3 regions of the Pseudoalteromonas fenneropenaei genome follow, and region 2 is predicted to be linked to each of the others. Evidence: predicted binding sites of a transcription regulator. Region 2 holds the regulator's gene; each other region holds the start of a gene.
What was found. The regulator LexA, encoded in region 2, represses DNA repair genes until DNA is damaged. The targets are predictions, from matches to a motif close to TACTGTATNNNNATACAGTA.
Positions count from the first base shown of each region.

Region 1: a site for LexA is predicted at 1,211-1,230, ahead of recN (DNA repair protein RecN). Genes of this name have one in related genera too.
Region 3: a site for LexA is predicted at 1,832-1,851, ahead of ruvC (crossover junction endodeoxyribonuclease RuvC). Genes of this name have one in related genera too.

Region 1 is NZ_JBHRSD010000043.1:22,576-25,735, reverse strand. It holds gene ACFOEE_RS18900 (hypothetical protein) at 63-635, shown strand; gene ACFOEE_RS18895 (DUF2750 domain-containing protein) at 678-1,067, opposite strand; gene recN (DNA repair protein RecN) at 1,253-2,923, shown strand; gene ACFOEE_RS18885 (ABC transporter permease) at 3,047-3,160, opposite strand, start outside.
Region 2 is NZ_JBHRSD010000048.1:55,815-58,974, forward strand. It holds gene ctaD (cytochrome c oxidase subunit I) at 1-198, opposite strand, end outside; gene coxB (cytochrome c oxidase subunit II) at 195-1,340, opposite strand; gene lexA (transcriptional repressor LexA) at 1,634-2,251, opposite strand; gene ACFOEE_RS20330 (3-oxoacid CoA-transferase subunit B) at 2,402-3,058, opposite strand; gene ACFOEE_RS20335 (CoA transferase subunit A) at 3,058-3,160, opposite strand, start outside.
Region 3 is NZ_JBHRSD010000029.1:216,999-220,158, forward strand. It holds gene aspS (aspartate--tRNA ligase) at 1-1,778, shown strand, start outside; gene ruvC (crossover junction endodeoxyribonuclease RuvC) at 1,892-2,416, shown strand; gene ruvA (Holliday junction branch migration protein RuvA) at 2,426-3,043, shown strand; gene ruvB (Holliday junction branch migration DNA helicase RuvB) at 3,051-3,160, shown strand, end outside.

The DNA of each region.
Region 1 (3,160 bases), on a different contig from region 2:
GCCCTGCTTTTCACGCAAAATAGCAGATTAACAGTGTAGTTATTTTGGGTAATTTAATCACAATGAATGTGATAGTGTTAGTGACCGTGTTTTTGCTGATCACGATTTTAGGTGTGTATTTAGTGGTGGAAAATAACCGCCGCAAAGCCATTGAAGCAGAAAAACGCGCGTATAATGAACGGGTCAGAGAGCTGCATCGTCATTTTAAAGCTCGCCTTGCTGAATTCGCAGAAGCACGAATTGTACGCCCTAAATATTTACCTAAGCTCCAGGCCATTATCAGCAATTTTTTTGTGGTGCAGCCGCACAACGAAGAAAACTTATTACATTTAGAAAAAGTGACAGATCTTTTCCTCGCCACTGTCACTAATGAGTTAAAAAAGTGCCAAGTTACAGGTCGATTTGATGAGTTAGCGGAGCAAATGCAGTACTTTGTTGCTGAGCTGCCAAATACTGGCATTGCATTTAACCGCGCGTTTTATCACGAAATTCTACCGGCCTTGATTGTGGTGATCCGCACCTCAGATGAGCCTTTACCACATGTAGAAGCAACCAAACCCGCAGAGCCAGAGGCAGCGCCCGAGCAATTTATCAAGGCTAACACCACCAAAGCGCAGGAGTTAGTCAACGATTAAGCAACTGCAAGCCAAGTACATCCTTAGCTTGCAGCGGCACAATTAACGCTTCGCCATTTGCTGCGCTAAGGCGAGATCAAATTCATCTGGATAGACAATCAAGCCATCTTCATCTGGTAACGGAAAAATCGCGATAGCAAGCTCATCGTCGGCTAAACCATCAGTCCATTTTTGTTGCCACTGTTTCAAACTGATAGCCTGCGGTGTACAATCCTGCCACTCGCCCGTTGCCCATAGCGCTGCAAACTCTTGGTTTGGCCACACCGGCACACAATCTTCGTCATCACTGTTTAGCATCACACAGCCATGCTCGTCGGTGAGGATCCAAAGCTCTTCGTTAGCGACAACTTCACGCAGTAAAAATTGGTAGCGCTGCTGATTGTCATTTTTCAAAATGGCATTCAGACGGTCGTCATTAAGCGGGTTAACCATATCAGTCTCCTTAAGTAGTTAACGACATTATATACGCTTCCAAACTGAAGTAGCAGCGCAACGCGATATGTTTGTGCAGAGCCAACGGCAGCAATAAAAATATTCCTCGCGAGGTAACAAAATTCATTTGCCAAAAATTATTTTACTGTATAAATTAACAGTAATTAACTGGATGGATAAACAGTATGTTGGTTAGTCTCGAAATTCAAAATTATGCAATTGTCAGTGATCTCAGTATTGAATGGCAGCGTGGTATGACGGCCATCACTGGAGAAACTGGCGCTGGTAAATCTATTGCGATTGATGCTTTGTCTTTATGTTTAGGTGAACGTAGTGATGCCAGTAGTATCCGTCCAGGTGCCGAAAAAGCTGAGATAGCAGCAGAGTTTGAAGTCAAAAACCTGCCAGCTGCCCTTGCTTACTTGCAAGAGCACATGCTCGAGGGTGAGCAAGGTGAATGTATTTTACGCCGTGTAGTGGCGAAAAATGGCCGCAGCAAAAACTACATCAATGGTGTTGCCGTCACTGCGGCACAGCTCAAGGATTTAGGTCAGTTACTCATCGCCATTCACGGCCAGCACGCCCATCAACTGCTATTAAAAAACGACCACCAATTACTACTTTTAGATGCTTATGCCGGACACGACGAGCTGCTAAAGGCGGTAAAAAGCCACTATCAAACTTGCCAAAAACTCTATAAAGAGCAACAAACCTTACTTAATCAGCAGCAACAGTTAGCCGCTCAAAAGCAATTGTTGGAATACCAAGTTGCCGAGCTTGACGAGTTTGCCTTGCAACCGGGCGAGTTCGAAGAAATTGAAACTGAGCACAGCCGTTTAAGCCACAGTCAAACCATTTTGGAAACCTGTCAGCGCGAATTGCAATATTTGTATGAGGCAGACGACCACACGGTACTTAGCCAATTGCAGCATGCATGCTCACAGTTTTTTGAATTAGCGGACTACGATAAAGCCCTCGAACCGATTGCCAACATGTTGCAAGATGCCTGCGTGCAAGTCGAGGAAGCCAGTCGCGAAATTCGCCATTACAGCGCCGACTTAGAGCAAGACCCTGAACGTTTAGAATTGCTCGACAACCGTATGGCACGCACCTTAGATTTAGCACGCAAGCACCACGTAAAACCGGAATTACTGGCCGAACATCATCAGCAATTAATGCAAGAGCTGAACAATATCGAAGCCAGTGACTCGCGTTTAGATGAATTGGCGGATGAAATAAAAGCCGCATTGCACCAATATGAAGTCGCCGCAAATGCCTTAAGTAACAGCCGTACAAATGCCGCGCAGACCTTAAATGGCCTTATCACGCAAAGCATGGCAAGCCTTTCAATGGCGCAAGGTAAATTTGCAATTGAACTGACACCGCGCGCAAACAGTAAGCCTAACGTGCTGGGGTTAGACGAAATCGAATTTTTAGTTTCGACTAACCCCGGTCAACCTATGCAGGCACTCGGCAAAGTGGCATCGGGCGGCGAACTGTCGCGGATAAGCTTAGCTATTCAAGTGATTATCGCTCAGCGTGTCACTACCCCTACCCTAATTTTTGATGAGGTAGACGTTGGTATCTCTGGCCCAACTGCGGCAGCGGTGGGTAAGTTGCTACGCCAACTAGGGCAATCGACCCAAGTGATTTGCGTAACCCATTTACCTCAAGTTGCAAGCTGTGCACACCAACAGTTTTTTGTCTCTAAATTTAGTGATGATCAGACTACCTTCACTAGCATGCAAGCTCTTGATGACAGTGGCCGAGTAGAAGAGATTGCGCGCTTGTTAGGGGGGGATGTGATCAGTGCCACCACCCGAGCGAGTGCCAAAGAACTGCTGACTGCGCACTAACCTAAAAATAACTAACAAGCCCATTCAACAAGAGGCTTGTTAGTTTCGGTGTGCAGGGCAATGAGCTTCCTCTGCCCTGCTCGATTAAGTTAAGCCGCTGATATGCGCAGCGGCTTTTACAGATTAAAGGCCAAATACCACTTTCTCACTACGTAGCTGTTTGCTGGTGATCCAAGCCAACACGGCCGCAATCGCCAAGGTTGCCAGTGAAGCACTGAGCAATTCGGGCATAGCTAA
Region 2 (3,160 bases):
AACCAATTGTAGGCCAGGTTGAAACAATTCTGCCCTAATCACCATTGCCATCGCGCCGCCAATAATAAACATGGTAAGCGCGAAAATGAGGTACATCGTACCTATGTCTTTATGATTTGTTGTATACAACCAGCGCTTAAAGCCACTGGGCGCATGATGGGCATGATCATGCTCATGCGGATTGACGATGCTGCTCATTGCCCTTCCTCCTTCGTTGCGTCCAATCGAGCCTGAACTTGACTAGGTTGTACTACTTCACCCGTATCATTGCCCCAGCTATTACGTTTGTAGGTGACGACCCCTGCGATATCTTTAATTGACAGTTGCTTTGCAAAGGCCTGCATTGCAGTGCCAGGACGACCATGCAGGATCACGTCAATGTGGTCATTAATTGGGCCAAGCACGACTGCGTTGCCTTTTAAAGCTGGGAATACGCCAGGCAACCCCATACCTGTTGGCTGGTGACAAGCTGCGCAGTAAGCCATGTAGGCTTTTTCACCAACTGCCATCAGCTCTTCTTTCGATAACGTTTGGTCTAGTAATGCTGCACTTTCAGCAGCAGCTCGTTGTTTAGCTGCTTTAGCATCGGCAAGCCAAGTCGCAAATTCGTCTGGTGATTTCGCTTCAACCACAACGGGCATAAAGCCATGGTCCTTGCCACATAGTTCAGCACATTGACCTCGGTAAATACCAGCCTCATTAACACGTGTCCAAGCCTCGTTGATAAAGCCTGGATTGGCGTCTTTTTTCACCGCAAAATCAGGTACCCACCAAGAGTGGATAACGTCATCTGAGGTCATTAAAAACCGCACTTTCGCGCCAGTAGGAATAACGAGCGGTTTATCCACTTCCAACAAATAGTTTTCACCCTTTGCTTGCAGGTTATCTATCTGCTCTTTGGGTGTAGATAGTACGGAGTAAAAATCGACTCCCTCGCCCATATATTCGTAATGCCATTTCCACTGCGAACCGGTAACTTTGATGGTGAGATCCGCTTTGCTGGTATCCTCCATAGCGATCAAGGTTTTGGTCGCAGGTATTGCCATGACGATTAAGATTAAAAAAGGAATCGCAGTCCAAAGAATTTCAACTTTGGTGCTTTCATGGAATTGCGCAGGAGTTGCCCCTTTTGCTTTTCTATGATGGATAAGTGCCCAAAACATTGCAGCAAACACCACAACGCCTATAACACAACAAATCAGGAAGATTGTCATATGCAAGTCATAAACTTGTTGACTGATGTCGGTGACACCCTGCCGCATGTTGTACGCACTATCGGCACTGGCCAATGTGGGTAACAGTACGGCAAACCAACCCACTGCAAATCGATACGCTCTCATTTGACGTCTCCTTGAAATCTCCCTCGATAAGCGCATAAAAGGAGATCGTTATTCTTATTGGATGACTGTCATAGCATGCGACACTTTGTCGCATGCCAACTGCACGACACTTAACCAATTAGTCAACTTTTGACCAATCTGCAAGTTTTCCTGCCTTTTCTTCGACGAAATGTGATAAGCGGTGAAAAAAGAGAAGCTTAGATACCGAGGCGACTAAGTTGGAAAAACAAAAAAGCCCAGCAACTCACGCTGCTGGGCTTATAAAATAAGCATTTTAAGGCAATATCAGTGAATTACATCCATTGATTATTTCTTATTACACCGACCGCCAAACCTTCGATTGAGAAAGGCTCTTGTTCCAAATCCACTACAATCGGCTCGAACTCAGTATTTTCAGCATGTAAAAAGACTTTTTTACCAACCTTTTCAAAGCGTTTCACTGTGACATCTTCATCGACACGAGCGACAACCACCTGACCATTCTGTGCGACTTGGGTGCGATGTACCGCCAGTAGGTCGCCGTCCAAAATACCAATATCTTTCATGCTCATACCGTGAACCCTTAAGAGGTAATCAGCGCTCGGTTTAAACATGTGACCATCAACCTGACAATGGCTTTCAATATGCTGCTGCGCCAAAATAGGCTCACCAGCAGCGACACGACCAATCAAAGGCAATCCCAGCTGCTCAGGTTCATCTTCCTCGACCAAACGAATACCACGGCTAGCGCCCGGCACCATTTCAATTACGCCTTTTTTGGCTAATGCTTTAAGGTGTTCCTCAGCTGCATTGGCACTTTTAAAACCAAGAGCTTCTGCGATTTCCGCACGCGTGGGAGGCATTCCGGTATCCCGAATAAAGACTTTGATGAGTTCGAATATTTGCTCTTGGCGTTTGGTTAATGGTCGCATATCACTGGTTTTCCATACAGTACAATTACCTGTGAGTATATACAGTTATTTCAAAAGCGCAAATTTAAACGTTGTGGCGATTTTTATTCCAGTTATAGCTTGTGGCTGAGTGGAGAAAGGTCTTCAAAGCGTGCCTTAGCACGCTTTTGCCTAGAATATCATTTCGGGGACATGGCTGGGTACGACTAAACGTCCAGCTGTTTTTTGCTGGATTTCTGTAACACTGACGCCAGGCGCTCGTTCTAAAAGGTGAAATGCCCCCTCTCTTATTTCAAGCAGTGCTAAATCTGTGATCACTTTATTGATGCACGACTTGCCCGTTAGAGGTAAGGAGCACTGCGCCAATAGTTTTGACTCGCCATGTTTACTCGCATGAGTCATAGTGCAAATAATATTTTTCGCACCAGCGACTAAATCCATCGCGCCTCCCATGCCTTTTACTAACTTGCCCGGAATGGTCCAGCTGGCTATGTTGCCTTGTTGATCGACTTCAAAAGCCCCGAGCACAGTTAAATCAACATGACCACCCCGGATCATGGCAAAGCTCTCTGCCGAACTGAAAATAGCCGCGCCCTGTACCGCAGTTACGGTCTCTTTGCCGGCATTAATCATATCGGCATCAACAGCGGCTTCATCAGGATACGGCCCCATGCCAAGTAAGCCGTTTTCCGATTGCAGCATCACGGCAATGCCTGTGGGCACGTAATTCGCAACCAATGTCGGGATGCCAATGCCTAAATTCACGTAATAGCCATCTTGCAACTCTTTTGCAACTCGCATTGCCATTTGTTCTCGTGTTAATGCCATTAGTTACCCCTTGTCATGCGTTTTTCGATCCGTTTTTCGAATTGCCCCAACACCACTCGGTCAACATAAATACCTGGAGTATGGACCTCACTGGGGGCAAGC
Region 3 (3,160 bases), on a different contig from region 2:
GCTCTATATACTGCGGAAAACTTAATAAATCGCACGTAGGTCAAGAGGTTGAGCTATGTGGTTGGATCAACAAACGCCGTGATTTAGGTGGTTTGATTTTCGTTGACCTTCGTGATCGTGAAGGCATCGTGCAAGTTGTTTTTGATCCAGAAGTTGACGGCCTGATGGATAAAGCCAACGGTCTTCGTCAAGAATTCTGTGTGCAGATCAAAGGATCTGTACGCGCACGCCCAGACAGCCAAGTCAATAAAGATATGGCCACTGGCGAAGTGGAAATTTTAGGCACAGACTTAACGATTGTTAACCGTGCAGAGCCACTACCACTAGACTTTAACCAACAAAACTCTGAAGAGCGTCGTTTAAAGTACCGTTATTTAGACTTACGTCGTCCAGAAATGAGTGACCGTATCAAGCTGCGTGCAAAAGCCAGCAGTTTTGTTCGCCGTTTCTTAGACAGCAATGATTTCCTTGATATCGAAACGCCAGTATTAACTAAAGCGACGCCAGAAGGTGCGCGCGACTACTTAGTACCAAGCCGTGTGCATAAAGGTAGCTTCTACGCGTTACCACAGTCACCGCAGTTGTTTAAGCAATTGTTGATGATGTCTGGTTTTGACCGTTACTACCAAATCGTTAAGTGCTTCCGTGATGAAGACTTACGTGCTGACCGTCAACCAGAATTTACCCAAATCGATATCGAAACCTCATTTATGACCTCGGACCAAGTTCGTGCTGTGACCGAGCGTATGATCCGTGAAATGTGGCAAACATTCTTAAATGTGGACTTGGGTCAATTCCCAGTCATGCCATACAGCGAAGCGATGAGCCGTTTTGGTTCAGATAAGCCAGACTTACGTAATCCGCTGGAAATCGTGGACGTTGCAGATTTGCTAAGAGACGTTGAGTTCCAAGTGCTAGCAGGTCCAGCAAACGACGAAAAAGGTCGTGTTGCGGTCATTAAAGTACCAGGTGGCGCAGCGCTTTCGCGTAAGCAAATTGACGATTATACCAAGTTTGTTGGCATTTATGGTGCCAAAGGCTTGGCATGGTTAAAAGTGAACGACCTTGCATTAGGCCTTGAAGGCATTCAATCACCGATTGCAAAATTCTTAAATGAAGCGGTGATCAAAGCGTTACTTGAGCGCACAGGTGCACAAACTGGCGATATCCTGCTATTTGGTGCGGACAAGCGTAAAGTTGTCAACGAAGCGCTGGGAGCGTTACGCATTAAACTTGGTTTAGACCTAGAATTAACGCGTCTTGACCAATGGGCGCCGCTATGGGTTGTTGACTTCCCAATGTTTGAAGAAGACGACGAGGGCAATCTACACGCAGTTCACCATCCATTTACTGCACCAAAAGGGGTGTCGGCTCAAGAGTTGGAAGCAAACCCAGCTAATACATTGTCTGATGCCTACGATATGGTGCTAAACGGTTATGAAGTGGGTGGTGGTTCAGTACGTATCCACAACAACCAAATGCAACAAACTGTGTTCCGTATTCTCGGCATCGATGAGCAAGAGCAGCAAGATAAGTTTGGCTTCTTGCTTGAAGCATTAAAGTACGGTACACCACCGCATGCAGGTTTAGCATTCGGTTTAGACCGCTTAGTGATGTTGCTGTGTGGCACAGATAACATCCGTGATGTCATCGCGTTCCCGAAAACCACGCAAGCGTCATGTTTAATGACCAATGCGCCAAGCGTGGCCAATGCTGATGCGCTCAAAGAGCTGGCAATTGCCATCGATTTAGCGGCATTGAAAGCTAGCGCGGAATAAAAATCGAGCAAAAGGGCGGCACAAGCCGCCTTTTTTGTGTCTCTAGGAAAAGTTACTGGAAATTCATACAGTATTACGGCACACTTAGCGCAAACAACAATAATGAGGTGCGCGTGGCAATCATACTTGGTATCGATCCCGGATCACGGTTTACAGGCTATGGTGTGATAGCACATCAAGGGAGCCGTTTTCAGTATCTTGGCAGTGGTTGTATCAAAGTGGGCGACCACGATTTTCCCATCCGTTTGAAAATGATCTTTCAAGGTATCAGCCAGCTCATCGAACAGTTTTCCCCAACCAGTTTTGCCATTGAACAAGTGTTTATGGCACATAACCCAGACTCAGCGTTGAAACTCGGGCAGGCAAGGGGCGCAGCAATTGTTGCGGCAACCTTGCAAGAACTGCCAGTGTGTGAATATTCCGCACGGCAAATAAAACAAGCGGTTGTTGGTACTGGCGCGGCCAAAAAAGAACAAGTACAACACATGGTTAAGCAGCTGCTGAAATTACCCGGCACACCCCAAGCCGATGCGGCCGATGCGCTAGCTGTGGCAATTTGCCATGCTCATTCAGAACAAAATTTAATTCGTCTGGCGGGTAATGCCAGCAAAACCGTACGCGGACGTTTAAGACGCTAAAGAGGAATTATGATCGGACGTTTACAAGGTCAATTGGTTGAGAAACAGCCGCCAGAAGTGCTGATTGATATTAATGGCGTAGGCTACGAAGTGGCGCTACCTATGACCTGTTTTTATGAGTTACCAAAAATTGGCGAACAAGTGACTATCTACACCCATTTTGTGGTGCGCGAAGATGCTCAGTTATTGTTTGGTTTTAAAACCAAAGAGCGCCGCAGTCTCTTTCGTGAGTTGCTTAAAGCCAACGGCGTTGGCCCTAAACTGGCTTTGGCGATTTTATCTGGCATGTCGGCGCAGCAATTTATCCATTGTGTGCATAACGAAGATGCCTCTACGTTAGTGAAAATTCCCGGTGTTGGTAAGAAAACGGCTGAGCGTTTGGTATTGGAATTAAAAGATCGCCTCAAAGATTGGGGTAATGACTTACTCACACCATTCAGCGATGACGCTATATTAGCACCACAGCAAGATCCTACCGTTGCCAATACCCCGCAAGATGATGCCATTGCAGCTTTACTGGCTTTAGGCTATAAACCTGCACAGGCACAAAGTGCAGTGAAAAAAGTCGCAAAAGCGGGTATGACCACCGAGGGCATAATTAAAGACGCCCTAAAATCTATGATGTGAGAAAACCATGATTGAAGCTGATCGCCTCATCGATGCTGGCGTGAAAGGCCAAGAAGACGTTGTTGACCGCGCCATTCGACCAAAGCTATTGGCTGATTATACCGGCCAGCCTCATGT